2 regions of the Bacillus sp. FG16 genome follow, and region 2 is predicted to be linked to the other one. Evidence: riboswitches for the same ligand, from Rfam matches in the RefSeq annotation. Region 2 holds a riboswitch; the other holds the start of a gene.
The links. Region 2 has a riboswitch for S-adenosylmethionine ahead of ACODS7_RS10675 (hypothetical protein). Riboswitches for the same ligand answer to the same signal wherever they lie in the genome.

Region 1: it holds a riboswitch for S-adenosylmethionine, as region 2 does, so the genes downstream of both, ACODS7_RS02720 (bifunctional homocysteine S-methyltransferase/methylenetetrahydrofolate reductase) here and ACODS7_RS10675 (hypothetical protein) in region 2, are expected to answer to the same signal.

What each region holds. Positions count from the first base shown of each region.
Region 1 covers NZ_JBMDKC010000004.1:85-16,561, reverse strand. The annotation lists gene rpmG (50S ribosomal protein L33) at 1-107, shown strand, start outside; gene ACODS7_RS02770 (5-formyltetrahydrofolate cyclo-ligase) at 212-790, shown strand; partial or broken gene ACODS7_RS02765 (YqgQ family protein) at 893-1,093, shown strand; gene glcK (glucokinase) at 1,113-2,096, shown strand; gene ACODS7_RS02755 (DUF2759 domain-containing protein) at 2,177-2,350, opposite strand; gene ACODS7_RS02750 (MBL fold metallo-hydrolase) at 2,521-3,150, shown strand; gene ACODS7_RS02745 (class I SAM-dependent methyltransferase) at 3,160-4,272, shown strand; gene ACODS7_RS02740 (ArsR/SmtB family transcription factor) at 4,415-4,705, opposite strand; gene ACODS7_RS02735 (cysteine hydrolase family protein) at 5,139-5,651, opposite strand; partial or broken gene metC (cystathionine beta-lyase) at 5,819-6,982, opposite strand; gene metI (cystathionine gamma-synthase/O-acetylhomoserine thiolyase) at 6,979-8,091, opposite strand; SAM riboswitch class I at 8,186-8,296, opposite strand; SAM riboswitch class I at 8,500-8,609, shown strand; gene ACODS7_RS02720 (bifunctional homocysteine S-methyltransferase/methylenetetrahydrofolate reductase) at 8,680-10,512, shown strand; gene metH (methionine synthase) at 10,512-13,910, shown strand; gene murG (undecaprenyldiphospho-muramoylpentapeptide beta-N-acetylglucosaminyltransferase) at 13,929-14,987, shown strand; gene ACODS7_RS02705 (DUF3966 domain-containing protein) at 15,182-15,442, shown strand; gene ACODS7_RS02700 (nucleoside 2-deoxyribosyltransferase) at 15,538-15,912, shown strand; gene ACODS7_RS02695 (hypothetical protein) at 15,992-16,477, shown strand, end outside.
Region 2 covers NZ_JBMDKC010000022.1:11,088-27,564, reverse strand. The annotation lists gene ACODS7_RS10695 (ABC transporter ATP-binding protein) at 1-970, shown strand, start outside; gene ACODS7_RS10690 (ECF transporter S component) at 943-1,644, shown strand; gene ACODS7_RS10685 (YwiC-like family protein) at 1,827-2,549, shown strand; gene ACODS7_RS10680 (hypothetical protein) at 2,580-2,771, opposite strand; SAM riboswitch class I at 2,903-3,001, shown strand; gene ACODS7_RS10675 (hypothetical protein) at 3,042-3,359, shown strand; gene ACODS7_RS10670 (SWIM zinc finger family protein) at 3,621-4,004, shown strand; gene ACODS7_RS10665 (NAD(P)H-dependent oxidoreductase) at 4,033-4,608, shown strand; gene ACODS7_RS10660 (hypothetical protein) at 4,605-4,958, shown strand; gene ACODS7_RS10655 (short-chain fatty acid transporter) at 4,999-6,345, opposite strand; gene ACODS7_RS10650 (hypothetical protein) at 6,693-7,175, shown strand; gene ACODS7_RS10645 (serine hydrolase domain-containing protein) at 7,335-8,594, opposite strand; gene ACODS7_RS10640 (MFS transporter) at 8,695-9,894, opposite strand; gene ACODS7_RS10635 (MarR family winged helix-turn-helix transcriptional regulator) at 9,910-10,326, opposite strand; gene phaZ (intracellular short-chain-length polyhydroxyalkanoate depolymerase) at 10,516-11,412, shown strand; gene ACODS7_RS10625 (hypothetical protein) at 11,480-11,707, shown strand; gene ACODS7_RS10620 (MFS transporter) at 11,821-13,017, shown strand; gene ACODS7_RS10615 (NETI motif-containing protein) at 13,001-13,201, shown strand; gene ACODS7_RS10610 (CapA family protein) at 13,806-15,041, shown strand; gene ACODS7_RS10605 (M15 family metallopeptidase) at 15,090-15,821, shown strand; gene ACODS7_RS10600 (hypothetical protein) at 16,419-16,477, shown strand, end outside.

The DNA of each region.
Region 1 (16,477 bases), on a different contig from region 2:
GTAACTATATCTCAAAGAAAAATAAACGTAACAACGCTGAGCGTATCGAGCTTAAAAAGTATTGCAAGCGTGACAAGAAGTCTACGTTACACCGTGAAACAAAGTAAGCAGTAGGAATATTTTCCTACTGTTTCTTTTTTTATTCGATTCCTATGTTAAAAGTGATACACTATCATCATAGAGTAAAGTGTCACTGTAAGGAGGAGAATGTGTGAAAGAAGAGAAAGTGCGTTTGCGTAAACAAATAATAGAACACATGAATTCTTTATCAGAAGAACAATATACAACTTTATCAGAACATATTGCATTTTCGTTGTATGCGCAAAAAGAGTGGGTTGAAGCTAAAACAATTGGAATTACTCTCTCAATGGAAAATGAAGTGAATACATATCCTATTATCGAAAAAGCTTGGGAAGAAGGAAAGAAAGTTGTAGTTCCTAAGTGTAATAAAGGAACAAGAACGATGTCCTTCCGGAAAATTAGTGATTTTGATCAATTAGAAACGGTGTATATGAATTTACGTGAACCGATTCCGGGACTTACGGAAGAAGTGAGTGCGGATGACATTGATCTTCAAATTGTGCCAGGCGTAGCTTATACAGAGCGAGGAGAACGGATTGGATACGGCGGGGGTTATTATGATCGTTATCTCGTGCATTATAAAGGGAAAACGCTATCATTAGCATATGATTTTCAAATGGTAAAACACATTCCGGTAGAACCATTTGATAAAAATATAGAAAAAATTATTACAGAAAAAGGAACAATGCTTATAAATGAGCTTGTATAGACAAATAAAAATTGACGAGACTTTTTCTTCTTGATTATAATAAAATATGTGAACGTTTTCTTATTATAATTTTTATAGTAAGTGAGCATAGAGGGTGATGAAATGGTATCTATTTATGATATTCAGCAATTGCTAAAGAAATTTGGTACGATTATTTATACGGGAGATCGAATTGCAGATTTACAATTAATGTAAGATGAATTGCGTGAATTAAATCAATCACAGCTAATCGATCCACAAGACTATCAAACAGCTTTATTTTTATTGAAGCAAGAAATTCAAAAAGAGCTAAATAAGAATTAGATAAAGGTAGGTAAGCAACATGGAAGAGAAATGGTTAGTTGGTGTTGACCTTGGTGGTACAACGATTAAATTAGCATTTATTAATGTATACGGTGAAATTTTACATAAGTGGGAAATCCCTACAAATACAGGTGAGCAAGGAAAACATATTACACTTGATGTTGCGAAAGCAATTGATAAAAAGCTAGAAGAATTAGGCGAATTGAAGAGCAAGTTAATTGGTATTGGTATGGGAGCTCCTGGCCCTGTACATGTGGCATCTGGAATGATTTATGAAGCGGTTAATTTAGGGTGGAAAAACTATCCGCTAAAAGATTTATTAGAAGTAGAAACAGGATTACCTGTTGTTATTGATAATGATGCAAACTTAGCAGCGCTTGGTGAAATGTGGAAAGGTGCTGGTGAAGGTGCAAAAGATTTAATCTGCATGACACTTGGTACGGGCGTTGGTGGTGGTGTAATCGCCAATGGTGAGATTGTACACGGCGTGAGTGGTGCTGCTGGTGAGATTGGACATATTACAGTAGTTACAGAAAATGCTTTCCCATGTAATTGCGGGAAGTCTGGTTGCTTAGAAACAGTAGCATCTGCGACAGGTATTGTACGTGTTGCTATGCAAAAAATACAAGAGACTAATAAAGAAAGCATGTTGCGTTCTATGTTAGCTGAAGAAGGACGTATTACATCAAAAGATGTCTTTGAAGCACTTGGACAAGGTGATGAATTAGCAGGCGAAGTAGTAGAAAAAGTAGCTTCTTATTTAGGGTTAGCTGTAGCGAACCTATCTAGTACGTTGAACCCAGAGAAAATTGTTATTGGTGGAGGTGTGTCTAAAGCTGGAGATGCGCTATTAGAACCAATTCAACGCTATTTCGAGCAATACGCTTTCTCACGTGCTGTAAAGAGCACGAAGTTAGCTATTGCAACACTTGGTAATGATGCAGGTGTTATCGGAGGAGCTTGGCTTGTAAAAAAGCACAAATACGAAGCGAAGATGATATAAGTTGTGAAATATGAAAAGAGGAAGGGGAAACCCTTCCTCTTTTTGTGTGAAATCTTGATGAAGAATAAAGTGTAAACGAATTAAGCTGTTGGTGGATACCCGTTATATAGAACAGTCATGATCGTAAACCATCCGAAAACGAGTACAGTTGCAATTGCAAAGCCGCTCGCGAAAAAGTTTTTTTCACGAAGTGTTCTAAGCGTAGCAAATACAGCTAACAGAGTGACAAGTGTAAAAATAATAACAAGGCCCATGCAATATCCTCCTCTGTCTACCCATTTCTTATTATGAGTTTTTGGAATATTTACTCTTTTATATTGTACATGTTTTAAAAATGATTGTCGAGAGAGCATCCTTTCTTTTCCTAAGAGAAAGAAATGTTGTATCATTAAAAGTAAGTTTAATAACTGGAGGAGATTTTCATATGAAATGGATACAAATGCCGTTAGGCCCATTACAAACAAATGCTTATATTTTAATGAACGATCAAAAAGAGTGCATTATCTTTGACCCTGGTCACGAAGGTGAAAAGCTCGTTACATATTTACAAGAAGAACAATTAAAACCATTGGCTGTTTTATTAACGCATGCTCACTTTGATCATATCGGTGCTGTTGATGCGGTAAGAGACGCTTTTCATATTCCTGTATACGTACATAAAGAAGAAGCAGATTGGTTAGGAGATACAACTGTAAACGGCTCTCAAATTTTTATGATGAACCGCAGTATTACAGCAAAACCAGCGGATCATATTATTGATGCAGAAGGTACATTAACAATTGGATCATTTAATTTTGAAATTTTTGAGACGCCAGGACATTCTCCTGGAAGTATTTCTTATTATAGTAAAGAGGCGAATGCTGTGTTCTCAGGAGATGTATTGTTCCAAATGAGCATTGGAAGAACAGATTTACCTGGTGGAAGTTTTGCTGAATTAATTGGAAGTATTGAAGAGAAATTATTTGTATTACCAGATGAAACAGCGGTGTTATGTGGACATGGTCCAGAAACAAGCATTGGTTTTGAAAAAGAAAATAATCCGTTTTTACAATAAGGAGTCATTATGGGAATGGAGCTCATTTTAAGAGAATGGATGGGGAAAGAAAAGGATTATTCAATTTCATATAGTACGTATATGAACCTTGTATTATATACAGAAGATCATGGATATTATATGAAAGAACGTGAAAAGATTGGAAGACAAGGGGATTTTTTTACAAGTAGCAACGTTTCCTCTGTTTTTGCAAAAACTTTTGCTAAACTTTTTATTCGTCTTGTTGAAAATGGTGAAGTTGCTCCGAATATTTGTGAGGTTGGCGGGGGAACAGGAAAGTTTGCCTATGATGTTTTACAAGAATGGAAGCAATTATCTCCAAAAACCTTTATTGATTTAAACTATTCAATGATTGAAGTGAGCCCTTTTCATAGAAAATTACAGCGGGAGCACCTTGGCTCATTTTCTAATGTATCGTACTATACGTCTTATAGTGAAATGGGAGATTCTTTCGAGGGAATTCTTTTTTCAAATGAGTTGTTTGATGCATTTCCTGTTGAAATAATTGAGAAAAGAAATGGTATGTTGTATGAAGTACGTATTACATATACAGAGGAAGGAAACCTTTCAGAAGTATGTAGGCCGTTAGATAAAAGAATTGGTCGCTATTTATTGAAATATAATATTCATATTGCTGAAGGGCAACGTTTTGAAGTACCAATTGTGATGGAGGAGTATATAAAAGAAATTGCGAAATGGTTTCAAAAAGGTATATGTATTACAGTTGATTACGGATACACAAAAGAAGAATGGATGCATCCAGCACACCGTGAAGGAAGTTTACGAGGTTATTATCAGCATAATCTAATACGTAACCCACTAGCGCATCCAGGTGAAATGGATCTTACTACTCATATTCATTGGGACGAGCTAAAGGAGATGTTTAGTCTGCAAGGAATGAGTGCAGTATGGCATAAGAAGCAATCTGAGTTTTTGTTAGCGGCAGGAATATTAGAACAGCTTACGAGTCATCAAGATACGAATCCTTTTTCTGAAACGCAAAAACAAAATCGAGCAGTTCGTTCTATGATTTTGAATGGAGGATTAGGGAGTGCGTTTGATGTTGTTATACATACAAAAGATATGCAACATTTACATTTGGAGCGGTATGTAACAATATAAAAAACAAGACACAGTATATACTGTGTCTTGTTTTTTAATACGACTTATGTAGTATTATATATTTCCTCTCATGATATATATTTATATTAAAGATATGAGATAAAAAATATAGAATACGTTCTTTTTCTTCGATTATTAGTCCCTAACCTAATAATACGCGAACGAGTTGAATTATTGTTTCGTTCTCTACCTTGTAATAAATTTCCAACCCTTTTCTTTCACTAGAAACGATTTTAGCGCTTTTTAATTTTGCTAAATGCTGTGAAATTGTAGATTGTGGCATGTTTAAGCCAGTATACATTGTAGAAACGTTGCTTGGACCGCGCTCGATTAATCCTTTTACGATACATAAACGAACAGGATGAGCTAATACTTTTAATAATTCTGCATTACTTTCATATAGTTCTAATTCTTTTTGAAAGGTTTCTAACATGTTCTTTTCCACCTCCGTGTGAGCTATTATACCATACTATACATACCAAAAATTTAAAGAAAAGAAAATAGTTGTTGCAGAAAAAAAGTCCTAAAGTAAAGAAATTGTAAGAAAAGAGACCCTGATGTAAATAAAATAGATAAATTAGCATGTTTTTGTAAAATGACATTTTTGGGTGAAAATTTCGATGTGTTTTAAAAATTGAAAGATATAGATATATTTGTAACACAATTTTATCATGAATTTCTTATTCTTTCAAATGAATATACGAAATTTTTAAAATAATATGACAAAGGAATTATAATGATATATATAGAATATAAAACAGGTTAAAAGAAAAGAAGCTGAATGTAATTCGCTTCTTTATGGTGATAATGAAATATTTGATTACGGCTGATAAATCTTAGGGTAATCAAGTCATTAGTCATTTATTCTAAAATTCATCTTTTAGCAACGTTAAAAATCTGGTATTCCATATGTTCTCGTAAAAATCAATTGTCTCTTTTGCGGACATAAAAGGATTATTCAATGTAGAGGTTGTTTTCTGTGCCATAAAGTTTTCGTATCCTAGTCCGTGGGCAAACTTAATCGTAGCATCCATACAGTACTCTGTTTGGGCACCACAAAATTCAATGCGCTTTACAGATAATTGATCTAAAATTTCTTTTAAGTTTGTTTTATAAAATGAATTTGCATGTGTTTTTCTTACAAAAAAATCTTGTTCTTGAACATCTAGAATGGTATGAATAGCCCAAAGTTCTTTCTCGGGTACTAAATCATCATCACAATGTTGAACAAAAAGGATTGGTTTATTTAATTTTCTGTATGAAGAAATTCTTTTATTTACTTTTGTTAGTAAGTTCTGTAAATCAAATAAATGCTCTCCGCTATAACATACTCCATTTTGTAAATCGATAACGATTAAAATATCTGCACAAGTATCCATTATTTTCATCCCTTTTTATTTCTTAATATATCAATTAATCCATTATTTAGAAATAGATGATATACCTTTATTTTTTATGAACCATAAAAAAGGAAGAAATTCAAATGAATATACTGAACCGCATAAAAAGAAGATATGAAAACTTAATCTCATATCTTCTTTTCTCTCTATGCATTTACAGGTTCTTCTACATAAGAAAGGGCATTTTCAAAATCGGATATTAAATCGTCAACATTTTCGAGACCAACTGATAACCGAAGTAATGAATTAGAGATTCCTCTTTCATCACGAGCTTCTTGCGACAGTGCTGCATGTGACATTTTAGCTGGATAGGAAAGAATTGACTCGACAGCTCCTAAACTAACTGCAAAAACAGGTAATTTTACTTTTGATAAAAATTGGCGGAGTGCATCTTCTGATTGCAAAGTAAATGATAAGACTGCTCCAGCTGATGTCGCTTGAGAATGTTGAATATCAAATCCGAGATGTGTTTATAATCCCGGATAATAGACATTTTGTACTTTAACGTGCTCTTGTAAATAATGTGCAATTTTATTGGCATTTTTAGCTGAATGCTCGAGGCGTACATGCAATGTTTTTAGACCGCGAAGTACGAGAGAACAATCGTGAGGCCCTAAAATAGCACCGAATGCATTTTGTAAAAATCCAAGCTTTTGAGCGAGTTCTGCATCTTTTACGACTGCTAATCCGGCAGTAACATCACTATGACCAGCAATAAATTTTGTAGCACTATGAAGAACGACATCAGCTCCAAGTTCAAGTGGTTTTTGGAATAGTGGTGTCAAAAATGTATTATCAACAAAAGTAAGAGCGCCAATAGATTTTGCGAGTTTAGAAATCTCGCGAATATCTGTCACTTTTAAAAGTGGGTTAGAAGGTGTTTCTACATAAAAGAGCTTTGTATTTGGTTTAATGTTTTGTTTTATTTCTTCTAAATTGGTCATATCAACAAATGTATGTGAAACACCGTAACGGGAGAGTACTTCAGTTATCACTCGGTAAGTGCCTCCGTATACATCTTCTGAAATGAGAACGTGATCCCCTTGTGAAAGAAGAAGAAATGCAGTGGAAATCGCTGCAATGCCTGATGCAAAGGCGAACCCCTTTGTTCCGCCCTCTAATAAAGCGATGATATCTTCAAGAGCTTCACGAGTTGGATTTCCTGACCTGCTATAGTCATATTTTCCGAACGTATCTACATCAAACTGGTGAAAAGTTGATGTGTTATAAATAGGAACGTTCACAGCGCCTGTTTGTGAGTCATGTTTATATTGGTTGTGTAGTAAGAGTGTATCTATAGAATAACTCATATTCTTACACCTTCTTTTACGAGTTTAATGGCTTGCTTTAAGTCTTGAATTAAATCGTTACTATTTTCAATGCCAACGGAGAATCGAAGAAGACGATTACATACACCGTTTGCTGTTCTAATTTCTTCAGGAATATCAGCATGTGTCTGCGTTGCTGGATAAGTCATTAAACTTTCTACACCACCGAGACTTTCGGCAAATGTAATTAAGGATAAAGATTGTAAGAATGGATTGATCCAAGCTTCATCTTTAAGGCGGAATGAAATCATGCCGCCTCTTCCTGGATAAAATACATCTGTCACCCCGTCTTCATCATTTAAATACGCAACAACTGCTTTCGCATTTTCTTCATGTTGTCTCATGCGAAGCGCTAACGTTTTCATACCGCGAATTAATAACCATGAGTCAAATGGGCTTAAGACCGCACCTGATGCATTATGATAATGGGCGATTTCCTCACAAAGTTCCTTTCCTTTTGCAACGACAAGTCCGCTTAGTACATCGTTATGCCCCCCTAAATATTTCGTTGCGCTATGAAGTACAATGTCGGCACCTTCTGTTAATGGTTGCTGTATATAAGGTGTGTAGAATGTGTTGTCTACAATAAGAAGTAGTCCGTGCCTTTTCGCTACAGTTGCGACAGCAGCAATATCAGTAACTTGCATTAATGGATTAGTTGGAGTTTCTATGAAAATAGCCTTCGTTTCAGTTGTGATAGCTTGCTCAATTTGTTTAATAGACTGTGTATTTACGTATCTACATCGAACATTCCACTTTTTTTCATGTTCAGAAAATAATCGATACGTTCCCCCGTATAAATCTTCAGATACAATAAGTTCGTCTCCAGAGCGGAATAGAGAAAGGACGAGGAGAACAGCTGCCATCCCTGAACTACAGGCATAACCTTGTTCGCCATATTCTAAGTCTGCGATCGCCTGTTCTAAAAGACCGCGAGTTGGATTGCCAGTTCGTGAATAGTCAAAGCCAGTAGATTTACCAATTCCTTCGTGACGATAAGCGGTTGAGAAATAAACTGGTGGATTAACCGTTCCTGTTGTAGTTTCACTGCGATTGCCGATTTGTGCTAGCTTTGTTTCGATTGTTGACATGTGAAAATTCCTCCTTTTTAAATTGAAACATTAACTGAATATAAAATAAAAAAAGCCTTCTAAGAAGAAGGCTTTCGGTTTGAATAGAGTCTTCTTCTCATCTGTCAAATCTTTCACAATTTGCTGGAATTAGCACCTTATTAACAAAATGTTAATGGTTGCTGAGGCGTCACAGGGCCAGTCCCTCTACCTCTCTAGATAAGAATGTTCGTATGAAATTTTTATTATGTTTTTAACTTTACAACAAAAGATAATTGAATTGCAACTCTATTTTAAATAATTTTTATTTTTCCGCAAGTGTCATTGACTTTTACTTTTGTGCATGCTAAATTTATTAAAAAATTAACAAACATTGTTAAAAGGGGAACGCATTTCCTTTTAGCTACATAAATAAAATAATAAAGACAACTCTTATTGAGAGCGGTGGAGGGAAAGGCCCTGTGAAACCCGGCAACCTTCAAACGAAATGTTTGAAACGGTGCTAATACCTGCAAAACGAATGTTTTGCATAATAAGAGGAGGAACGATTATGTCCCCCTCTTCAAAGTGAAGAGGGGGTTTTTATATTGATAGAAATGAGGGAGATTCGTGAAGTTACTAGATTTATTATCAAAAGGAATTGTAATAGGTGATGGTGCGGTTGGGACGTTATTGCATTCACATGGTTTGCAAAGTAGCTTTGAAGAATTGAATGTATCTGATCCAGACTTAATTATATCGATTCATAAACAATATGTAGCTGCTGGAGCAGATGTAATTCAAACGAATACGTATGGAGCAAATGAGGCGAAATTACGTATGTATGGCTTAGAAAATCAAGTTACAGAAATTAATAGAGCGGCAGTAAAGCTGGCGAAAGCATCTGTTACGGACAGAAATGCAATTTTAGGAACAATTGGTGGTATGAAACATATCGGAGCCGTTACAACGACTGATATGGAAAGGGAGTTTATGCTACTTGAACAGGCAGGGGCTTTACTAGAAGAACAAGTTGATGGATTACTATTAGAAACTTTTTACGATGAATTTGAATTACTGCATGCCGTTAAAGTATTGCGTAAGCAAACGAACATTCCAATTGTTGCTCAATTAGCGTTACATGAAGCAGGTACGACTCAAAATGGAAATGATGTCAATGAAATATTAAAGCAACTTATAGATTACGGTGCAAATGTTGTTGGATTGAATTGTCAACTAGGGCCGCTTCATATGACAGAGGCTTTCAAAATGATATCGATTCCGCAAAATGGCTATTTATCAGCATACCCAAATGCAGGTCTCCCGAATTATGTGGAGGGACGTTACGTATATGAGGGAAGCCCAGCTTATTTTGAGGCGATGACACCGAGATTTATTGAGCAAGGTATTCGGTTGTTAGGTGGTTGTTGTGGTACGACTCCAGAACATATTCAAAGTATGAAGCGCGCTGTTGCGAATGTTACACCTGTAATAGAAAAAGACACTATTCAAAGGCCGAAAGTCGTTCATACGCATGAGAAACGTTCGAAGGCTCACGTCACTCTAGCAGAGAAAGCGAAAAAACAAACGACAGTTGTAGTGGAATTAGATCCACCGAAAACGTTAGATACACAGCGTTTTTTTGAAGGAGCAAGAGCGTTAAAAAGAGCGGGAGCAGATGCTATTACTCTAGCAGATAATTCATTAGCATCGCCTCGTATTTCTAATATGGCGATGGGTGCGTTATTAACGAAGCATGATATCCCGGTATTGACACATTTAACGTGTAGAGATCATAACGTCATTGGACTACAATCTCATTTGTTAGGTTTATCGGCGTTAGGGATGGAAGAAGTGTTAGCTTTGACTGGTGATCCAGCGCGCGTTGGTGATTTTCCCGGTGCAACTTCTGTATACGATTTGTCCTCTATTGAGCTCATTAAAATGATTAAAGAAATGAACGATGGACGTTCAATTTTAGGGAAATCAATTGGACCGGCGACAAGGTTTTCTGTAGGCGGCGCATTTAATCCTCACGTGAGGCACTTAAAAGCAGCGGTTAAGCGAATGGAACGAAAAATAGATGCTGGAGCGGAATATTTTTTAACTCAGCCAATTTACGGTATCGCCTTAATTGAAGAAGTGTATGAAGCGACAAAGCATTTGGAACAACCTATTTTTATTGGAATTATGCCGTTAGTAAGTAAGCGGAATGCAGATTTTCTTCATTTTGAGGTACCGGGTATTACTCTTCCTGAAGAAATAAGAGAGAGAATGGATGGACACGAAACGAAAGAGGCAGCAATTGAGGAAGGGATTCGCATTTCGCAAGAATTGATCGACGCAGCGATGAAATATTTTAATGGTATTTATCTTATTACACCATTTTTAAAATATGAAATTACAGAACATCTTGTTAAATATGTAAGAGAAAAGCAAGAAGTGAAAGAAGGTATTAATTGATGAAGTGTATAGAAGAAAAATTACAAAATAGCATTTTAATATTAGATGGTGCAATGGGAACAATGATTCAGCAAGAGGATTTAACTGCTGAAGATTTCGGAGGAGAAGAGTACGAGGGCTGTAATGAATATTTAGTAGAAACAAGACCAGACGTTATTTTAAAGATTCATAAAGCTTATATTGAAGCTGGAGCGGATATTATTGAAACAAATACATTTGGGGCAACGAATATTGTACTAAGTGATTATGAGCTGTCTCATTTAGATGAAGAACTAAATGAAAAGGCAGCACTTTTGGCGAAGCAAGCTGTTAAAGAAAGCGGTAAGGAAGTATATGTTGCGGGAGCGATGGGACCAACAACGAAAGCAATTAGTGTTACTGGTGGTGTGACTTTTGAAGAATTGATTGAGGCTTATACAAGGCAGGCACGAGGATTATTAAAAGGAGAAGTTGATGTATTACTCGTTGAGACGAGTCAAGATATGCGTAACGTGAAAGCAGCTTATATTGGAATTCAAGCTGCTTTTGAAGAACTGAAAAAAACGGTTCCTATTATGATTTCAGGAACGATTGAGCCAATGGGAACGACTCTGGCTGGGCAAACAATTGAAGCTTTTTATTTATCAGTAGAACATATGAAACCATTATCTGTTGGGTTAAATTGTGCGACTGGTCCGGAGTTTATGAGGGATCATATTCGTTCACTATCTGATTTATCGGAGTGTTACATTTCTTGTTATCCAAATGCAGGTCTTCCTGATGAAGATGGACATTACCATGAGTCTCCATCTTCTCTTGCTGAAAAGGTGAAGCGATTTGCTGAAGAAGGATGGGTTAATATTATCGGTGGTTGTTGTGGCACAACACCAGAACATATAAGAGCAATGAAGGAAGCGCTAGCATCTCTTAAGCCTCGTGACCATCATGAGAGAGAAGGACATGGAATTAGTGGATTAGAGGCACTGCAATACGATGAGTCTATGAGACCGTTATTTGTAGGTGAAAGAACGAATGTTATTGGTTCACGTAAATTTAAACGATTAGTAGCAGAAGGGAAATTTGAAGAGGCTGCTGAAGTGGCAAGAGCGCAAGTGAAGAAAAATGCTCATATTATTGATATTTGTATGGCAGATCCTGATCGTGATGAAATAGAAGATATGGAGAAATTTTTGACAGAAGTTACGAAAGTGTTAAAAGTACCGATTATGATTGATTCAACGGATGAAAATGTTATGGCAAGAGCACTTACTTATATTCAAGGAAAAGCTGTTATCAACTCTATTAATTTAGAAGATGGAGAAGAGCGTTTTGAAAAGGTAACACCGCTTCTTCGTAAGTATGGTGCTGCAATTGTAGTTGGTACAATCGATGAAGATGGTATGGCAGTAAGTGCTGAAAGAAAATTAGAAATTGCAAAAAGAAGTTACGAATTATTAACGACGAAATATGGGATACGCCCGTCAGATATTATTTTTGATGCACTTGTGTTTCCAGTAGGGACAGGTGATGAAGAATATATCGGTTCAGCGGCAGCGACTATAGAGGGCATTCGCCTTATTAAAGAAGCGTTACCAGAGTGTTTAACGATTTTAGGTGTAAGTAACATATCATTTGGTTTACCACCAGCTGGACGTGAAGTATTGAATTCCGTCTTTTTATATCATGCTACGAAGGCTGGATTAGATTACGCGATTGTTAATACGGAAAAATTAGAACGCTATGCGTCAATTCCAGAGGAAGAAAAACAACTTGCAGATGCATTACTGTTTGAAACGACGAAAGAGACGTTAGAAGAATTTACAAACTTTTACCGAGTCGCTAAAAAGAAAGATGTCGTTGTGCAAGAAACGTTAACGCTTGATGAACGACTAGCAAATTATATTGTAGAAGGTACGAAACAAGGATTACACGAGGATTTAAGTCTTGCACTTGAAGAAGGAAGAAAACCTCTTGATATTATTAACGGTCCGCTTATGACAGGGATGGACGAGGTAGGACGACTATTTAATAATAATGAACTTATTGTTGCAGAAGTATTGCAAAGTGCCGAAAGTATGAAAGCTGCTGTAAGTTATTTAGAGCCACATATGGAATCTAGCGATAGTGCAAAAAAAGGGAAAGTATTATTAGCAACTGTTAAAGGTGACGTACATGATATTGGGAAAAACCTCGTTGAAATTATTTTATCGAATAACGGATATGAGATTATTAATTTAGGAATCAATGTTCGTTCGGATCGAATTGTTCAAGAAGTACAAGAAAAGAAGCCTGACATTATAGGCCTTTCAGGTTTATTAGTAAAATCAGCGCAACAAATGGTAACGACTGCTGAAGATTTAAAAGCAGCAAATATTGATGTGCCCATTGTTGTAGGTGGTGCAGCGTTAACGAGAAAGTTTACAGATAATCGGATTTCACCATCATATAAAGGGCTCGTTTGTTATGCGAGTGATGCGATGACGGGGCTCGATATTATTAATAAGCTTCAAAAAGAAGAAGAGCGTGAGAAGATGAAACAGGATAAAAAAGAACGTCATCTTCATATCGTAAAAAAAGAGGAGAAGCAAGTAGAAATTCCAGCAGTAATTGAGCCATTACCGAAGGCTGAGGTTATGGTGCCTGATTCAACAAAACGAATTGTATTACGCGATATTCCGGCTCTTCATCTCGCTCCATTTTTAAATAGACAAATGTTACTTGGGCATCACCTTGGATTAAAAGGAAATGTGAAGAAGCTTTTGAAAGAGGGGGATAAGAGAGCACATGAATTAAATGATTTAATAGATGAATTATTGCAGGAAGGACAATCTTGGTTAAAGCCGAAAGCAGTGTATCAATTTTTCCCAGCGCAAAGCGACGGACAAAACATTGTAATATATGATCCAGAAGATCATACGCGTGTTATAGAGCGTTTCACATTCCCTAGACAAGGAAAGGCTCCCTATCGTACTTTAGGCGATTATTTGCGCCCAATTGGAGATGAGATGGACTATGTTGCTTTCTTATCTGTTACGGTTGGGGAAGGAGTTCGGGACATTGCTGAAGAGTGGAAGGCGAAAGGTGATTACTTACGTAGTCATGCCATTCAATCGTTAGCGCTTGAATTAGCAGAAGGACTTGCTGAAAAAACACATATGCTCATTCGTGACCGCTGGGGCATTCCAGACTCACCTGAACTGACGATGGAAGAACGTTTCCGTACGAAATATAGAGGAATACGCGTGTCATTTGGTTATCCGGCGTGTCCAGAACTTGCAGATCAAGAAAAGCTATTTCGCTTAATTCATCCAGAGGAAATAGGTATTTCATTAACAGAAGGATTCATGATGGAGCCAGAAGCGTCCGTAACGGCTATGGTATTTTCTCACCCTGAGGCAAGATATTTTAGTGTATTATAGTCTAGAAGGGGGAGACGTATGAAGAAAATAGTCTTTACAGGTGGCGGTTCGGCAGGACATGTAACACCTAATTTAGCCATTATCCCATATTTACAAGAAGACAACTGGGATATCTCTTACATTGGTTCTCACCAAGGTATTGAGAAAACGATTATAGAAAAGGAAGGCATTCCCTACTATAGTATTTCGAGTGGAAAGCTACGTCGTTATTTTGATTTAAAAAATATAAAAGATCCTTTTCTTGTAATGAAGGGGGTTATGGATGCGTATGTAAGAATTCGAAAACTAAAACCAGATGTGATTTTTTCAAAAGGCGGTTTCGTATCTGTACCAGTCGTAATTGGAGGATGGCTAAATAGAGTACCAGTTTTATTACATGAATCTGATATGACGCCAGGACTAGCAAATAAAATTGCGCTTCGTTTTGCTTCGAAAATATTTGTTACATTTGAAGAAGCAGCGAAACATTTACCGAAAGAAAAAGTAATATATACGGGATCTCCTGTACGTGAAGAAGTGCTGAAAGGAAATCGTGAAACAGGTTTAGCGTTTTTAGGTTTTTCACGTAAAAAGCCAGTTATTACAATTATGGGAGGCAGCTTGGGCGCGAAAAAAATTAATGATACGGCTCGAGAAGCATTATCAGAACTTCTTAAAAAGTATCAAATTGTTCACCTTTGCGGAAAAGGTAACCTTGATGAAAGTTTACAAAATAAAGAAGGATATAGACAATTTGAATATGTACATGGAGAACTGCCAGATATATTAGCGGTAACAGATTTTGTTATTTCACGCGCGGGCTCCAACGCAATTTTTGAATTTTTAACATTACAAAAGCCGATGGTTTTAATTCCATTATCGAAATTTGCAAGCCGTGGAGATCAAATATTAAATGCAGAGTCCTTTGAAAGGCAAGGGTATGCCTCCGTATTATATGAAGAAGATGTAACTGTAAAATCTCTTATAAAGTATGTTGAAGAATTGAATCAAAATAATGAGAAGTATAAAACAGCACTAAAAAAATATAATGGAAAAGAAGCAATTAAAACAATCATTCAAAATATTTCAGAGGCATGATGAAACAATCATGCCTCTTTTAGTAGGGTGAAAGATTCCAAGAATTGATATTTTTATGTTACAATAAAGTGAAACTTTAATCAGTTGGGGGCATCCTCCATCTAACTTCTTTGCTTTCACTGGAATTTGAGGAGGGGGTTTTACTGCCCTCAAATAGCGGGATAACAAATGGGTTAATAGGGAAATTCCAATTAATGAAGCGTGAAAATACGAATGGATTAGGAGTGACTGTGTTGGAGCTAAGTCTCTATGAAAATACTGCACTTATTATATGCTTTGTGTTGTACGTTGGTAGTGTTATTGTTTATATTTCAAGGAAATTTTCGCAAGAAAGAGAGCTTGAAAAATCAGAGATAACAGCTGAACTAGAAATGTTAGCTGATGAAAGTTATAAAAAACAAAAAATAAAAGAAGACCATGAAGCATCCCATCATTTAAACGCAAATAAGTTTTAAAGATGGGGATTTTTTTTGAAGTTGTTCTTTATTATAGCTATAACAATTAACGCTAAAAAGGAGTTTCCCGATACATAATGAAGGAGTGTATATAAATGAATTTTTATATCGCCTCAGGTTTCCAAAATAAACATCTTGTATGTTCCGTAGCAAATGAACTGAAACATGCAGGATGGCACCATACATATGATTGGACCAAAAACGAAAGAGCAGTGAATCAAGAACAATTAAGAGAAATTGGTCAGGCAGAAAAAAATGCTGTAAAAGAAGCGGATGTGTTTTTACTTATATTAGATGGCGGAAACGGGAGCCATACAGAGTTTGGAATGGCGATTGCACTAGAGAAAACGATATATGTATATCATGCAGGAAACCCGCTCCAAACAACGTTCTATCACTTGCCAGAAATAAATATTTTTGAAGGAGATGTAGCTGAGTTTGCATCTTATGTTATGAATCATGTGAAATAATAGTAACTACCTAAAAGGTTATAAAAGTGATCTTTTGGGTACAGTGATGATAAGAAACGTATATAAAGGAGTACATAATATGAAATTAGAAAATGGATGGGAAACGAGCTTTTTAGAAGTCGTACAAAATAGTGAATTTAAGAAAGAGGCACTTCTTAGTCAATTGCTTTGTCAGGATAGTGAAGAAGTAGAAGAGCTTGTGGATGATTACGGCTACGAAGAACTTGTTGAACGTGAACATGATGATGAGTTAGCTGAAATCTTAGGAGAAGAACTTTTTAGTGAGATGGAACGCCAAGTATTCTTATCTTCAAACCCAGAAGAAAAACTTATTGCATTCGTCAATGGATTAGGTTTTCATGTGTTAGATTGGATCGTTCTTCTTGAAACAGAATTTGGCATTGATAGTGCAAACTTTACATCAGATGCTGTAAAGGTGTTAGAAAAGCGTTTCAGACAGTTTCCGTACATAGAGGACAATACAATTTTTGATATGACATTTGGAGAATCGATGGATGTATTAGAATCTGTTACAGGAGTACAACTAAAGGAAAAGATGAACATA
Region 2 (16,477 bases):
TGTTATTACGAATATGTGGGGAGTAGAAACATTCCGTCCATTTATTCCGCAAATTCCAAGGCTATTTTTAGAGTGGAATGTGAGAGATATTCCGTTTACAGTGCGAGAGGCGCAAATGAAAATGAATGATTTTGCAGCGATATCATATGTAAATGACCCAATAGCACAAAGTGAAAAGCAAGAGGTAATTTTAAGCGCAGAGCATATTTCGTTCCAGTACGAAAAAAGTAGTCCGCTTATTTTACGTGATTTATCAGTTTCAATTGAAAAAGGAAAATGGGTAGCGCTCGTTGGGAAGAACGGTACAGGTAAGTCTACACTGTTAACGATTTTAGCAGGATTACAAAAAGCGAGAAGAGGGAAAGTAAAGTGGAACGGGAAAGTGATACATAAAATTGATTCGAAAGAACGATTTAAAAGGATCGGGTATGTATCGCAACATCCGTATTATCATTTTACATTTGATACAGTGTGGGATGAAGTGTATGAACGTGCACGTGAATTATACGGAGAACAAGGAAAAGAAATAGCAGAAGATATGTTGAAGAAGTTTTGGTTGTACTCGCTTAAAGAACGCCATCCGCATGATTGTAGCGGGGGAGAGCAACAACTACTTGCGTTATGTACAACGTTATTATCAAAGCCAACTTTATTATTACTTGATGAACCGACAAAGGGGCTAGATCCGTGGAAGAAAGAAAGAGTAGGAGAACTATTTAGGAAGCTACAAAAAGAAGGAACAACAATTATAATGGCAACGCATGACATTGAATTTGCAGCGAAATACGTTGATCAATGTATGATGTTATTTGACGGAACAGTCATTATGAATGATGCACCGAAAGAATTTTTTAGCGGCAATTTCTTTTATACAACATCTATTAATCGATTCATTCGAAAAGAATTGCCATATGCATTAACGTGGGAGGATGTGTACGAAGCGTGTCCAAACGATATGTTGCATTCATAATATGTATTTTTGCAGTAATAATAGGCACATTACTTCTTACGACACTTGTCATGGACGGTTATTACATGTTAAGTAGTTTGTTTATATTAGCAGTTATTATGTTACCTTTCTATATCCGTTTTGAAAGAAAGGCGTTTGTTTCACGTGAAATTGTTCTCGTTGCTGTATTAGCGGCAATTGCAGCAGTAAGCAGAGTGCCATTTTCTATTTTACCAAGTGTACAACCAACTTCTTTTGTCATTATTGTTTCTGCAATTGTATTTGGAAGTGAAACTGGTTTTATGATTGGTGCCACAGCAGCGATCGTATCTAATATTTTTTTAGGACAAGGTCCGTGGACACCGTGGCAAATGTTTTCGTGGGGCATGATTGGTTTTATAGCAGGTTTACTTCGTAATACATTTTTAATGAAAAAACTATGGGGGAGACTTCTTTACGGAGTAATTGTTGGATTTTTATTTGGCTGGATTATGAATTTCTGGGGTCTTCTCGGTTTTATAAGAGAAGCAACGTGGGAGACTGTCATTTCGTATTATATCGCAAGTTTTTATTTTGATTTGAGTCATGCGATTTCGAATGTTATTTTCTTACTACTATTTAGTACGTCTTGGATTACGATTCTTACAAGATTTAAAAAGAAATACGGTATATTAGATGAGCATAACGTGACATAGAAAAGCATACTCATATAAGGTAGGGTCGCGACTTACATATTCGTTTGCCTCTTTCATGCTTCTTACATATTGTAAGGAGCATTTTTTTGTCAAAAAATAGATTCAATATGCATCCGCCATTATATAAAATTATTTGTATAATAGTACGTGAGAACTCTTTTCAAGAGGGAGGTGTATAGTTAATGAAGTTAGTTATTCCGAAGCAACATGGTGCATGGGCCATGCTTGTTATACCTTTTCTATTAAGTGTCATACTTGGGAAACCCACTATTTATCATATTCCATTGTTTATAGCATGGTTTTTTATCTATTTAGCTACATATCCATTTCTGACGTACATAAAGCAAAGACGAAAAAAAGAGTTTTTACACGCCGCAATTGTTTATTTTAGTATTGCGTTCCTATTCGGGATGATTTCTTTATTATATGAGTGGCGAATTCTTTTATTCGTAATAGTAATGATTCCATTATTTATAGTAAATATGTATTATGCTCGTCAAAAAAATGAAAGAGCACTATTAAATGATATTTGTGCAATTATTGTATTTTGTATCGGTGGGTTAATTAGTTATTATTTTTCAATGAAGCAAATCGATCATATAGCATTATTCATTGCGCTTAGTTCATTCTTATACTTTTTAGGTAGTACGTTTTATGTGAAAACGATGATTCGTGAAAAAAATAATCCGAAGTATCGTCTTATATCTTGGGGATATCATATCGTATTAACTATAATTGTATTTGTGATTAATCCGTGGTGTTCTCTTATTTTTATACCAAGTGTCATTCGAGCAATTGTGTTGTATGGCAAAAAAATCTCTATTATAAAAGTAGGGATTTTAGAAATTGCTAATTCTGTATATTTTTTAATCATAACGGCAATAATTATGAAGTATGCCATTTGAAAAAACTTCCCATCGATAGATGGGAAGTTTTTAATCTTTTTCTAAAATGTGAACGGTGTACTCGCAACGTTGAATAGCTTGTTCAACAGCATAAAGTGATTGTTCAATACGAGCACGATTAAAATCTTTTTCAACTGTTTCAAGTGCTTCTTCTAAACAGTGTTTTGCTTCTTGTAATGATTGAAAAGAATCTTGTACATATCCGCGAGCATTTTGATGCATTTTATAATCCTCCTTAGCTGTTCATATACGAGTAGTATGAACAGTAAGAAAGAAAATATAATTTGTTATATTTATTATATTTGTTTGACAATTAAAGTGAAATTACGTATAGTAAGGTTTAAGTGAATATTTTCTTATCCAGAGAGGTGGAGGGACTGGCCCGATGAAACCCAGCAACCGCGATGCAGGTGCTAATTCCAGCAGAACATATTTGTTCTGGGAGATAAGACGAAGATATATACGTAACTTCTTCTTATCGGAGAGGTTTTTTTGTTGCAAAAAAACCGATTACGAAAATTTATATTAAGAAGAAAGGGGTTGCGAATTACTGTGACACTCGAAAAATACGTAAAACTGCGTAGTACAGTTTATGAATATATGATAGAGCAAGATAAGCCGATATCATTGTTAGATATTCAAGAACATATCGTTTCGCATCATGAAGGAAAATTCACGAAAAAAATGTTACATCAATTTTATTTATCAAGGCTATTAGACGAACTGAAACTGGATGGGAAAATTACATTAGCTGATGAATATCTCTATGCTGAAAAAGGGGTATTTTATAAGGCGAGAAAAGGGAGCTAAGCTCTCTTTTTTTTAAAAATAACGGAGTATGTAGAGTAAAAGACTGCTAAAGCAGCCTGATACAGGGAATGGTGTTGAGTGTGTAGTGTCAAAAATTGAATGTGCCTGAAAGAGGCAATTCGTATCGGCTGCAAATGAAAAGAGACACCTTCGCCGAATAGGTGTCAGTCGTTTTGTAAAATAGACTTGCTATTTAACAGTTCTTAGAATAACATGCAGGGTTTTGGAAGTCAAAAGGGAATTAAAGGAAGGGGTACAATTATGTACGCTTACTTATTAAAAGATATAACGAAATGGATCCCAAAGTACGTTGTAGATAAGGGATATGAATATTATGAAGATGGATATATAGAAGATGTTGAAATACAAGATAACAAAGTGTTTGCATTCGTTACTGGAAATGCAGGGAATTATGAAGTAGTTATCGATCTCGAAGATTTTTCAAAAAGTAGTTGCGAATGTCCGTATGAAAATTATTGTAAACATATGGCGGCAGTTGTTTATGATATTCAAGGTGCTGGTGAGAGTGCAGTTAAAGAGAAACTAAAAGATTTAGAAAAAGAAGAGTTACTTACTGTATTAAATCGACTGTTGCAAAGTTCGAAAAACGTACAAATTGTAGAGAAGTTATTAAAGAAGGGGTAACTTTAAAGATAGAGGGAGTTGTTTTGTAGTGAACGTACTGATTATATACGCTCATCCTAATCCTTCAAGTTTTAACGGGGCAATTTTAGAGCATGTGCAAAAAGGGCTACAGGAAACAAATCATTCGGTTACGTTGCTTGATTTATACAAGGAACAATTTGATCCGGTACTTGTATTCAATGAAGAGAAGAAAAGACGTGATTTAGTAAATGAAGAAGAGACAGCGCGGTATAGAAAATTAGTGGAAGAAGCAGATACACTTCTCTTTATATATCCGATATGGTGGTGGGGGATGCCAGCTATTTTAAAAGGTTTTATTGACCGTATTTTCGTAGCTGGATTTGCTTATAAATATGAAGGTGCTCTTCCGAAAGGGTTATTGAAAGGTAAGAAAGCTTGGGTTATTAATACGTTAGACTCGCCTCTATGGTACGTCGCATTGTTATATCGATCAGCAGATTGGATTATGATGAAGAGAGGTGTTTTACGTTTTTGTGGCATTCGTGATATAAAACGGTCAGTTTTTCAATCTGTGAAAACGAGTAAAGTATCAAAGCGCGAAAAATGGTTATTACAAATAGAAGAAAAGGCTCGTACATTATGAATGAAGTCGATCGTATTATAAACTGTTGTCAGTATGATAACGAACTTTTTCGGAAGTATATTACGTGTTTACTTCAATTGAAAAAATGCAGCGATACATTTCAACAAATTCAAATAGAGTTAAGAAATGATTATTTAATAAGGGGAATTTGTGAAAGAGAAGTTGATGAGGTAGTACGGGGAAGTAAAGAATATGAAATGCATTTTCTTCCTAAAGTATTACAGTGGAATTTTTTGAGGGAACATCCACACCTGATTGGAAAAATTTGCGAAGATTTTTTTGCATTTGAGTCATTACATCTTAAGGACATAGAGTGGGATACAGTTATAAATTGCATGGGAAATAAATGATTTATTATGTAAAAAAGCTAGTATAAAACTAGCTTTTCGTTTAAATAACTAAGAAGCATAGACTAATGATGAAACCTGCATATAGTAAGTTAACAACGCAAAATCCCATAATGTCACGAGCACCTAAACCAGCTATCGCTAATGCTGGTAATGCCCAGAAAGGTTGAATTAAATTCGTCCAAGCATCGCCCCATGCAATTGCCATTGCTGTTTTTGCAGCAGGTACACCAAGTTCAGCGCCAGCTGGAATCATAATTGGTGCTTGCACGGCCCATTGACCGCCTCCTGATGGAACAAAGATATTAACGATGCCAGCACTTAAAAATGTAAAGAGAGGAAAAGTCGTTTCATTTGAAATGCTAATAAAGAAATTAGAAATAGCTCCTCCAAGTGAAAGTCCTTCACTATTTGCTCCAATCATCATCCCCATAATTCCTGCGTAAAACGGAAATTGAAGTAAAATGCCAGAAGCACTTTTCGTAGAGTCTGAAAAAGCGCGAATATACTGAATCGGAGTGCGGTGGAAAATAAGTCCAGCAATTAATAACATAAAAATTACGATATCGAGAGTAAGATTAAATCCTTTCGTATAAAAGTAATTGAAAATATAAATGAGACCTAACAATCCAACGCAAAGTGTAATAATGATGCTATTTTCCATTTTTTCAGCGAATGTATTTTTTTCTACTTCTTGAGCAGCAGCTTCTTCATGGAACACGCTAGGATCTACAGTTATCGTATGTTTTTCATCTGGATGCATCGCTTTATTAATGAGAGGCATCGTAACGAGAAAAATAATAACTGGAACGAGAGCGTATGGTGAGAATAGCGTTTCTGAGATTGGAATCGCTTCTTTAATACTGCCAGCTGTCGTTTTAATTAACGTTTCCCCGCCTGTTGCTAATGTCAGAGGAATAGAAGCAGAAAGCCCCGCATGCCAAATGAGAAATCCAGAATAAGAAGAGGCGATTGCTAGTCTATAATCTAATCCTTCTAATTGTCTTGCCACTTCTTTTGCGTATAAAACAGATACAACAATTCCAAAGCCCCAGTTTATGTATGCACCAAGTAAACTTACAATGGAAATGGCAATAATGCCTTGTCCATTCGTTTTTGGTAGTCTGGCAGCTTTCGTTAATCCTTTTTTAATAAGAGGAGCATTTGCTAAAGCAGATCCAGTCACGAGTACAAGTGCCATTTGCATAGAAAAGGCGAGAAGCCCCCAAATTCCATTCCCCCAGTGATTGATCATTTCTACAGGTGTTTGATGAGTCGCAAACATACCGAAGAAGATAACAAAAACAGTTAATAAACATGATAAAATAAACGGTTCTGGCAAGAAGCGTTGCACTAAGGCGACGCAACCATTTGTAAAAGAACGAAACAAAATAGATCAACCTCCTTATGTATATGTATTACAATTATTCGAGGTTATTTGAGAGATAACCTTTAATATAAAGAAAATTCAGATATTTATAGGGTGGTAATTTATTGATAGATTGATATAGAGCCTCGTATCAGATACTGCTTTTAATATACTAGAAGAAAAACGGTTGTAAATGTGGCTAGCACTTATTGGGAGAGTATAGAGAAAGGTTACTAGCTGGTTTCAAAACAACTGTTGCAAAGGGAGAGGATACTCAATACAATAGTGTTGTATTACATGAGAAATATGTTTAAGCACAAATCTAGTTAAAATGTTTATACAAATAAATTTAATATTTAGGGGGGGTTATGATCAAAAGTTTTTATCTTTTAAAGCCTAAAATGTTTACGGCAGATATGTATTATAAAGTTTTTATTACAGGTGACTGTATATATTTTATAAAGATTGGCGGACAGTTTCATAGTCGACATGCTTATAAAAAACAGTTACCTGGTATTTCTGAGTTACTATTTTTGTTTTGGTTCAAAAAAATCGAGAAAAAACAATTAAACTTAGAAACTGAAATAGATACAAAAATACATACTGGAGATGTACATGAACTTTTGCAATTAAAGAATAACTTTTCCATTAAAACAAATACAATTGAAGAGGTACTATTAAATAAACGAGGAACGTTTCATACAGGTTTTAATGATAATGGGAAAATTTCATTTATATTACAAAATGGTCAAAAAGTAAAGTTCATCATCCCGGAAGAAACTTTATTTTCATCAATAGAAGAAATTTTCGACGAATATGAACAGACAATATTTGTAAGGGAAGTGTTTTAACGCATTCTCCAAAAGATGTGGATGTATTAGTTAAACACTTAATTAAACATGTAAACTGCTTATAGAAATTTTGATAGGCGTGTTTTAAGCAGTTATTCTTTCAGTATCTTCTAATATGTAGGAGTATAAATGAAATATCCCAACAAGAAAAAGCTTCCACTACTGTGGAAGCTTTTCTAAATGATGTGCAATATCAATATACATATTTGAGTAAACTGAATGTATTTCATTACTTGGCGTAGCGTTAGAAGAGAAGTGGACAATTACCATATTTGCTTTTGGATCGATGTAAAGTGTTTGTCCGTAACTACCTAACACTTCAAAAGCACCTTGTTCATTGTGCGGAATCCACCATTGATTATGATAAGAAATGGAAGCTCCAGGGCCAATTGCAAGTTCACCTTCTTGGACATTTTTTATATCTTCAGTAATAGAAGAAGGGAGAATTTGTTTTCCGTTATATTCCCCGTTGTTTAATAGTAATTGCCCGAATCTCGCCATATCTCTAGCAGTTGCATTTAAGCCAGCGCTTGCTTGTTCTATTTTCGTTTCATCTGTAACGTAATACGCGTTTTCTTCCATACCAATTTGAGACCAAATTCGTTCGCTAACATTTTCAGCTAATGATTTACCAGTGATAGTTCGAATAACCCAAGCGAGTGTTTCCGCTGATCCGTTATCGTAAGAAAAATCGGAACCAGGCGGTGCAGTTTCTTCTGCTTCTTGTAACATATCGTAAATTTTCATCGGACCTTCGTAGTTTTTACCTCGAGGTAAAATATTGCTCGCTAAATATAGTTGTGCATCTTGATTTTCTAATGCTGGATGTTCATATCCGTGAGTAGGGTACTGTGCAGAAACTTGCATGTCCAATAATTGCTGAAGTGTGGCATTACCGAACGGTGTATTTTTTAATTCTTTTATATATGTGTCAGCTGTTTTTTCTAAGTCAATACGTTTTTCTTCAGCGAGAGATTGTATAATTGCCCCGGTAAAGACCTTTGCTAATGACGCCATACCATGAGGTTCACTCTCGTTATATTTATTGAAATATCGTTCATAAACAAGTTGTTCATTATGTATAACGACAAAAGCATCCGTTTTGTTATCGTCTAAAAGTTTTTTTAGAGGAGTTGTATTTCCGAATCTACGCTCCACAGCAAAATCGTCTAAATTTTGTAGTGCGGAAGGGAAGTGAGCAATTTGATCAGGATTGTTTTTTACGTTATTAACTAAAGTGAATTCTTTCATATGTGTGTACGACCAGCGTAAGTAAGGGTCATCTAACCAGTTTTCTTTCGTCACATTATGTTTTGATGGGGTCGTTTTATTTTGTTTGAAGTAAGTAAACCCAAGCCCTGTAATTACAAATATGGATGTTAGTATGAGTAAGAGTAGGGGAGATTTTTTTAGTTTCATATAGGTCCCTCCTTTTTATTTCTATTATAAGTATACGCTTCTATTGAAAGAAATACAAAATAAGGAAAGTAAACGGGGAAGTTTACTTTCCTTATTAACGTTAAGCAGAAATTTTTCCGTCTGTAGATTGTTTCTTGAATTTTTGTTTTCGTCCGTGTAATCCGTAATATAAAAGTAAAGTGAAAGCAACGATAATAGCTGCGATAAAATACATATTATGATAACTGGATTTGGCTGCGACAATACCTAGAATGAAAGAACCAAAGCCAATACCACTATCAAAGAATGAGAAATACGTAGCTGTGGCAGAACCACGTCTATGGTTTGGAGCTGCAGAAATCGCAATCGTTTGGAAACTCGGAATTAATGTTCCGTAACCTAAACCGATTAGCATACCTGCGCCAAGGAACCAAAATGACGTTTGTGCTTGGCTTAATATGAACATTCCGATTGTGAAAATAATGATAGCAGGGTAAACAAGTACATTTTCACCGAAGCGATCAAAAATCTTTCCTGTAAATGGACGAGAAATTACAACGACAAGTGCATATACAATGAAGAAATAACTTGCAATTTCACTTAAACCGATTTCTTTCCCATAAATAGGAATGAAGGATAAAATACCACTATAAGAAAAGGCTAAAACAAATCCTGTAAGTGCAATCGGAATAGAAGATGGTTCAATTAAGTCTTTCCATTTCATTTTTTCGCGTTTTTGTTTGCTTACAGGTGCTTCATGCGGAATATTTACAAGTAGTCCTAATAAAAATGCAAGTAATGAAAATACGGAACAAACGATAAATAACACAGTGAACGAAAAATGAGAAATAATTGTTAAACCTAAAAAAGGACCAATTACCATCGGCAGACTCATAAATACGCCGAAATATGCAAGTGCTTCGCCTCGTCTATGAGCTGGCGCAACATCAGTTACAATCGTACCAGTAGCTGTCGTTGCCATCCCGAACCCAATACCGTGTAAGAAGCGAAGGGCAAGTAATAAAAATAAACTTTGCGCACCGAAATACATAACAGTAGCGGCTAAAAATAATGAAAGTGAAATAAATAATATTTTCTTTCTTCCTAAATCATCGAGCCATTTTCCTGTGAATGGTCTACATAAAACAGAAGAAATAAGAAACACAGTTGCAACTAAACCAATTTCCTCAGGTTTTCCTTTTAGGCCGTCTATTACATAGACAGGCAGAGTAGTCATAAGCATGTAAAATGTTAAGAAGAGAAATAGACTACTAAAACAAGTTCCGAGGAAATCCTTCGTCCAAAGTTTCTCACTTTGCATCGTCATCCCTCCAATTTAATCTAAATTTTTAATAATTTGTTGTAACACTTGAAATGCTTGATGTAAATCATCTTCGTTAATACCTTCTAGCGTTTTTTCTTCGAAAGTATCAACTTCTTCTTGCCATACTGGAACCATCTTTATCGCTGTTTCGGATAAAGAAATGAGCTTCTCGCGGCGATCTTTACCTTCTGTACGAATAATCCATCCCATCGTTTCCATACGTGTTAACGTACGAGTCATCGTTGGTGATTCAACATTTAAATATTGGCATAATTCTGTTTGGGTACAAGAACCAGTTTGATTAATGCGGAAAATAACAGCCCACTGCGCACTAAATAACCCAGTTGGAGATACACGCTCATTAAATTTCTTCGTAAACTTTCGAGAAGTCTGGCTGACGATATGAAAAAAATGTTGTTTTTCGTCCATGTATTTTGATCCTTTCAAATTAGTTACCTAGCTAACTATATGCTTTTTTATAATAATTGTCTAGTAATAGACATGTTGATTTATGTAAAAAATTCTTATAGGTTTTATGTTGCGAACGTATATTCTACGTGCTATTCTTTAATTAAGTAAAGAATTTTCTTTCTATTAAATAGAATGGGGGAACTTGTGATGATTAAGCCTGCAACAATGGAGTTTGTTTCACTATCGAACGGAGAAACGATTGCATATCAGGAAGTTGGAAGGCGAAATACAGATATTCTTGTACTCATTCACGGGAACATGACATCGTCACAACACTGGGATTTAGTCATTGAAAAGTTGCAAAATCAATACCATATTTACGCTCTTGATTTAAGAGGATTTGGACAATCAACATATAATCAGTCGATAGATTCATTACAAGACTTTGCAGAAGATGTAAAATTATTTATCGACGAGTTAAAGCTAGAGAAATTCTCATTAATGGGCTGGTCAATGGGCGGTGGTGTTGCGATGCAATTTACAGCGAATCACCCAACTTTTGTAGAAAAGTTAATTTTAGTAGAATCAGTAGGAATGAAAGGATACCCAATCTTTAAAAAAGATACGAATGGGCAGCCAATCGTATCAAGTTTAGTAAAGACGAAAGAAGAAATTGCGCAAGATCCAGTACAAATCGCTCCAGTATTAGACGCGATAAAAAATATGAACAAACTATATTACCGTACAGTATGGAATCTATTAATATATACACATAATCAACCTGAACCGGACCGTTATGAAAAGTATTTGGATGATATGTTAACGCAGCGTAATTTCGTAGATGTGAATTATGCGCTCATCACATTTAATATTTCGGATGAACATAATGGGGTTGTAGAGGGAAGTAAGCAAATTCATCGTATTAAGGCGCCGACACTCGTCATACAAGGTGATAGGGATTATGTCGTACCGCAAGTAGTCGGTGAGGAATTAGCGAAACATTTGCCAAATGCAGAGTTGAAGGTATTAGAAGATTGCGGACACTCACCGTTTATTGATTGTTTAGATGTATTTATAAAACATGTAGAAGATTGGTTAGAATAGAAAGAATCCCCAAAATGAAAAGTGTTGCATATACTATAACATTTGTATGTAAAAGGGGAGATTATCAATGCATAAACCATCCTTAATCGCTTATTCGCCATATGATCATCAAATATACAAAAAAATAATGATAGACCCGATGTATATGCAAGTTTTACCAGCTGTAGTTCCTTGGCAAATGCAGCAGCCACTAGCAGCTCACATGCAACATTACTTATATGGACCATCATTTTATGAAAATCCATATTTCAAGCACTTTCATAACAATGTGAAAGCACAAGTTTGGGAAGGATAGGAAGCTAAAAGGTTCATTCTTTTAGCTTCTTTTTTATTGCGAATATTCGTACACGCATTTGAAGAAACAGTTTATAATGAAAAGTGGAAGCGTGAGAAGGAGAGGGACAAAGGATGTCAATGCGTTTTACATTTTGGATTATGGTTGGTATTGTAGCAATTTCTGGTTTATCACAAGGAATGCTCTTACCTGCCATTGCAATGATTTTTGAACAAGAAGGGGTTAGTTCAAGTATTAACGGTATTCATGCAACGGCATTATACATTGGGATATTAGTTATTTCGCCGTTTCTTGAAAAACCGATGCAAAGGTTTGGAATGAAGCCAATTATCGTTATAGGTGGGTTTCTCGTTATTATTTCATTATTCTTTTTTACACAAACATTTTCGTTTTGGGTATGGTTTATCCTTAGATTTCTAGTTGGAGTCGGAGATCATATGCTGCATGTCGGAACGCAAACGTGGATCACGACAACATCAGACCCAAGTAAAATAGGGAGACAAGTATCGATATACGGTGTATTCTTCGGAATTGGTTTTGCTGTTGGTCCGTATTTAGCAAGCACTGTGCAGTACGGTCTTGCAACACCATTTATTATATCTACTATACTTTGTTTAATAGGTTGGCTTTTACTACTTCCAACAAAAAATGCATTCCCAGCGCAAGATGAAAGAGAAGTGAAGAGTGAATCATCATTTTCTCGTTATAGACAAGTTGTTGGATTAGGATGGATTGCGTTACTAGGACCACTTGCATATGGCGTACTTGAGGCGATGTTAAATAGTAACTTACCAGTATACGCGCTTCGTAAAGGGTGGTCTGTTTCAGATGTATCCTTCTTATTACCAGCATTTGCAGTTGGGGGTATTATTACACAAATTCCGCTCGGTATATTGAGTGATAAATACGGAAGGGATCGTATATTAACGTGGACGTTTAGCATAAGTACGGGCATTTTTCTACTTGCCGCCGTATTTGATCAATATTACTGGATCGTCTTTGCCTGCATGCTTTTAGCGGGTATGGTTATTGGATCGTGTTTCTCTTTAGGGCTTGGATTTATGACTGATTTATTACCGAGACACTTACTACCGGCAGGTAATATATTATCCGGAATCGCTTTTAGTTTAGGAAGTATTATGGGGCCTGTATTAGGCGGCGTATTTATAGAAAAAATACAGTATACAAGCTTTTTTATTGCGGTTATGATTATAATGGGAATTCTAGCAATGTTATATATGGTCTACATGAAAAATCAATTCGCATCAAGAAAAATAGAAAGCAGGTTAGGGCATGACAAAACAACCTAATAAAAAGAAATTTGAAGTACTTGAAAATGAAACAATTACAGACTGCTTAGCACGTATGGAACAAGAAGGCTACGCTCCGTCTCGTCGTATGGAAGAGCCGATCTTTCATGAAGTAAAGAAAGACGGTAAAACAGTAGTTGAGCCGTGCGGTAGGAAGATTGTTTTTGAAGGGAAATTGAAGTAATCCAATAACAAATTCTCTTTATCGTATAGAGCCATCCAATAGCTGGGTGGCTTGTTTTTTTATTAATCAATGAAGGAAGGAATTAATTAAAATGAATCTCCCTTTCATTTCTCCTAATTGGCTTCTTTATATGGGTCAAAAGATTGCTACTTTTTTCGTATATTGGTAAAATAAGTTCTTGGGTCTTACTTATTGTTATCGGTATAATGTTTGTCGCTTAACGTAAAGAAATTAGTTACAAAGATTCCATAATATTTAAAGGGGGTACAGCAACGATCCCCTCTTTTTGGAGCCACTCACAAACGTAAAGCAAGAGAAGAGGCTATATGAACTATTCTTCTATCTTGTTTAGATTAAACGAGTTACTGCAATTGGAACAGGTATATGAAACTAGTCGACATCCTGATGGATCATGTTTTTCTAGCAATCTATCAATTCTGATGGAATTGATAGATTGCTAGAGAATGGAAAATGATTATCTGTATATTCCGAAGTAAATGTAACAGAGTGTCCTTCCATAATTAAGGGTAAAACCAAAATACGTTGTTTTAAAGAATGATTTGTTAGAACTGGTTATAAGTAATAAAACAGAAAAGAGGATCACATGTTAGATACTTTACAGAGAAGTAAAAAGTTTTTTTTATTATGTCTTATTTTTTTAGTGCTTTTAACTGCTTGTGGTAATACAGATGTTAAGACATCTAAAGCTTCATTACCACCGGCTGAATCTAATATAGATACATCATTAAAAGCGCCAAATTGGGTAGAGAAGAGTCCTATCCAACAGGCTCCTAATTTTACGGAAGATAAAAAAGTAAAATCGGTTGTGAATTTAATAGCAACGGGTGATAATTTATATCATGACGCAGTAATTAAAGATGGCAAACAAAAAGACGGTTCATATGATTATAACTATATTTATGAAAATATCAAAAAAGCTGTTAAATCAAGTGATCTTGCTATCGTGAACCAGGAGACTCCAATTGCAGGGAATAATCTAAAAGTACAGGGATATCCGACTTTCAATACACCTGAAGAAGTAGGACAATCTTTAGTGGACACTGGATTCAATATAGTGACTCAAGCGACAAATCATGCTATGGATATGGGTATTAAAGGTGTTGCGAATACAAGAGAATACTGGAAGAAATATCCGGATATTATCCCAGTAGGCATTAATGAGAATCAAAACGAGCGTAATGAAATAAAAACGATTACAAAAAATGGTATTCGTTTTGCGTTACTCAATTATACATATGGTACGAATGGAATTAAAATTCCAGGTGATAAGTCTTGGGCTTTAAATTTAATTGATAAAAAAGCGATACAAAATGATGTGGAAAAGGCAAAGAGTAGCTCTGATATGGTGATTGTTATGGTGCATTGGGGAGTAGAATATACATCTACACCTTCAAAGCAACAAAAAGAAGTTGCTCAATATTTAACAGATTTAGGTGTAGATGTAGTAATTGGAAATCACCCACATGTAATTCAACCAATTGAGTGGAAAAAAAATAAAGATGGACATGAAACGCTAATCTATTATTCTCTTGGAAATCTTATTTCTGCGCAAGAAAAATTAGAAACATTGGTTGGAGGATTATCTTATGTACAATTTGTTAAGTATGAAGATAAAACTTTTGGTATACGACAAGCGGCAATCGTACCGACAGTAACCGACTACGCTGATGGTAAGAAACAATTTAAAATTCAATTTTTAAAAGATTATTCGGATGAAGATTCTAAAAAACATGGAATTAAAAAATTTGTCGGCCCCGTTTCTTTGAAGGATTTCAAGGAGATTCCTAGAGACGTGTTGGGAAATTGGTATAAAGACTAATAAACAAAAAGGGAATGAGATACAATTAAAAAATTTATAATTTTAGCATTGGTATTGGCAATGGGATGGAGTCTTGCTGCTTGTAGTGGAAAGCAAACATCTCAGGAAACTACTAATAATAACGATAAAAATAAAAAAGAGATACATGCGAATAAAAAAGATGTTTTACCTATCTCTGATCCTAATGATTGGAGAATTATTCTTGTAAATAGAGAGCATATGTTATCAAAGGAACTAGGAATTGAATTAACAAGTATTACCCAAAATGCTAAGCCGAATATGAAAATAGATAGTAGAATTGCAACTTCCTATCAGGATATGGTAGCAGCTGCAAAAAAAGAGGGAATCAATCTTTATTTAAGATCAGGTTATCGAGCTATAAAATTACAACAAACCTATTATGATGCTTCAGTTAAAAGCTATAAATCTCAAGGTTTGTCAGATAAAGAGGCTAGTGCTAAGGCATTGGAATATCTTCAGTATCCTGGTGCAAGTGAACATCATACTGGATTAGCGTTAGACATTATTTCAGTTGAATGGCAGAATACTGTAGAAGATTTAAATGCAAAATTTGAAACTACCGATGCATTCAAATGGTTAGATAAGAATGCTGCAGAGTATGGATTTACTCTCCGCTATCCGAAAGATAAAGAGAATATTACTGGCATTAAGTATGAGCCATGGCACTATCGTTATGTAGGAAAAGAAGTTGCTGTTTATCTAAAAGAAAAAGGGTTAACTTTAGAAGAATATAACGAAAAAATTAAGTCTGGTAAGTAAAAATATGCTTTAATTTTATTAAACATTAGGCACTGCTACAAGAAAAGGTGAATCTGAGGATGTGTTAACCTTCCGCCTAGTATTGTAAAAACTGAGTATGATAATTTGAGCACGTATGAACCAGTTATCGTGTAAAAAGATGTATGTATTAAGAAATTAAAGTTAAGGATCTGATATTCATATCAGATCCTTTTTCTATTGTTCTTTTAAGAGCGACTGAGCCAAAATATTGGAATGAATATAGAAATAAAACAGCCTAAGGAATAGTATAACGAATCAGGGAGCCTACTCGTACGCTTCATTGGGATTATCCAGAAATAGTTGTTGATGAAATAAGAAAGAACTGGTCTTACTCTCAAGCAAGGATTTAATATGAATGAATTGGATAAAAGGTAATAATACATAGTCATATTGATTAAAGTTTCACTTTATTGAAGAAAAATGCGAAAGCCATTCATAAAATATGGAAATGTTAAAATCCCTTTGATAAAATAGCGATATGTAAAAATAATTATTTGTTAATTCTTAATGTAATGAATATTCATGTTTAAATATACGAATTTAACTACATAGTTATTGTGCTAAAGGGGGAGAAAGATGTTAGATGAATTGTACAATGCTTTTTTAAATGCGTCGGGTTTTACAGAAAGCGCGAG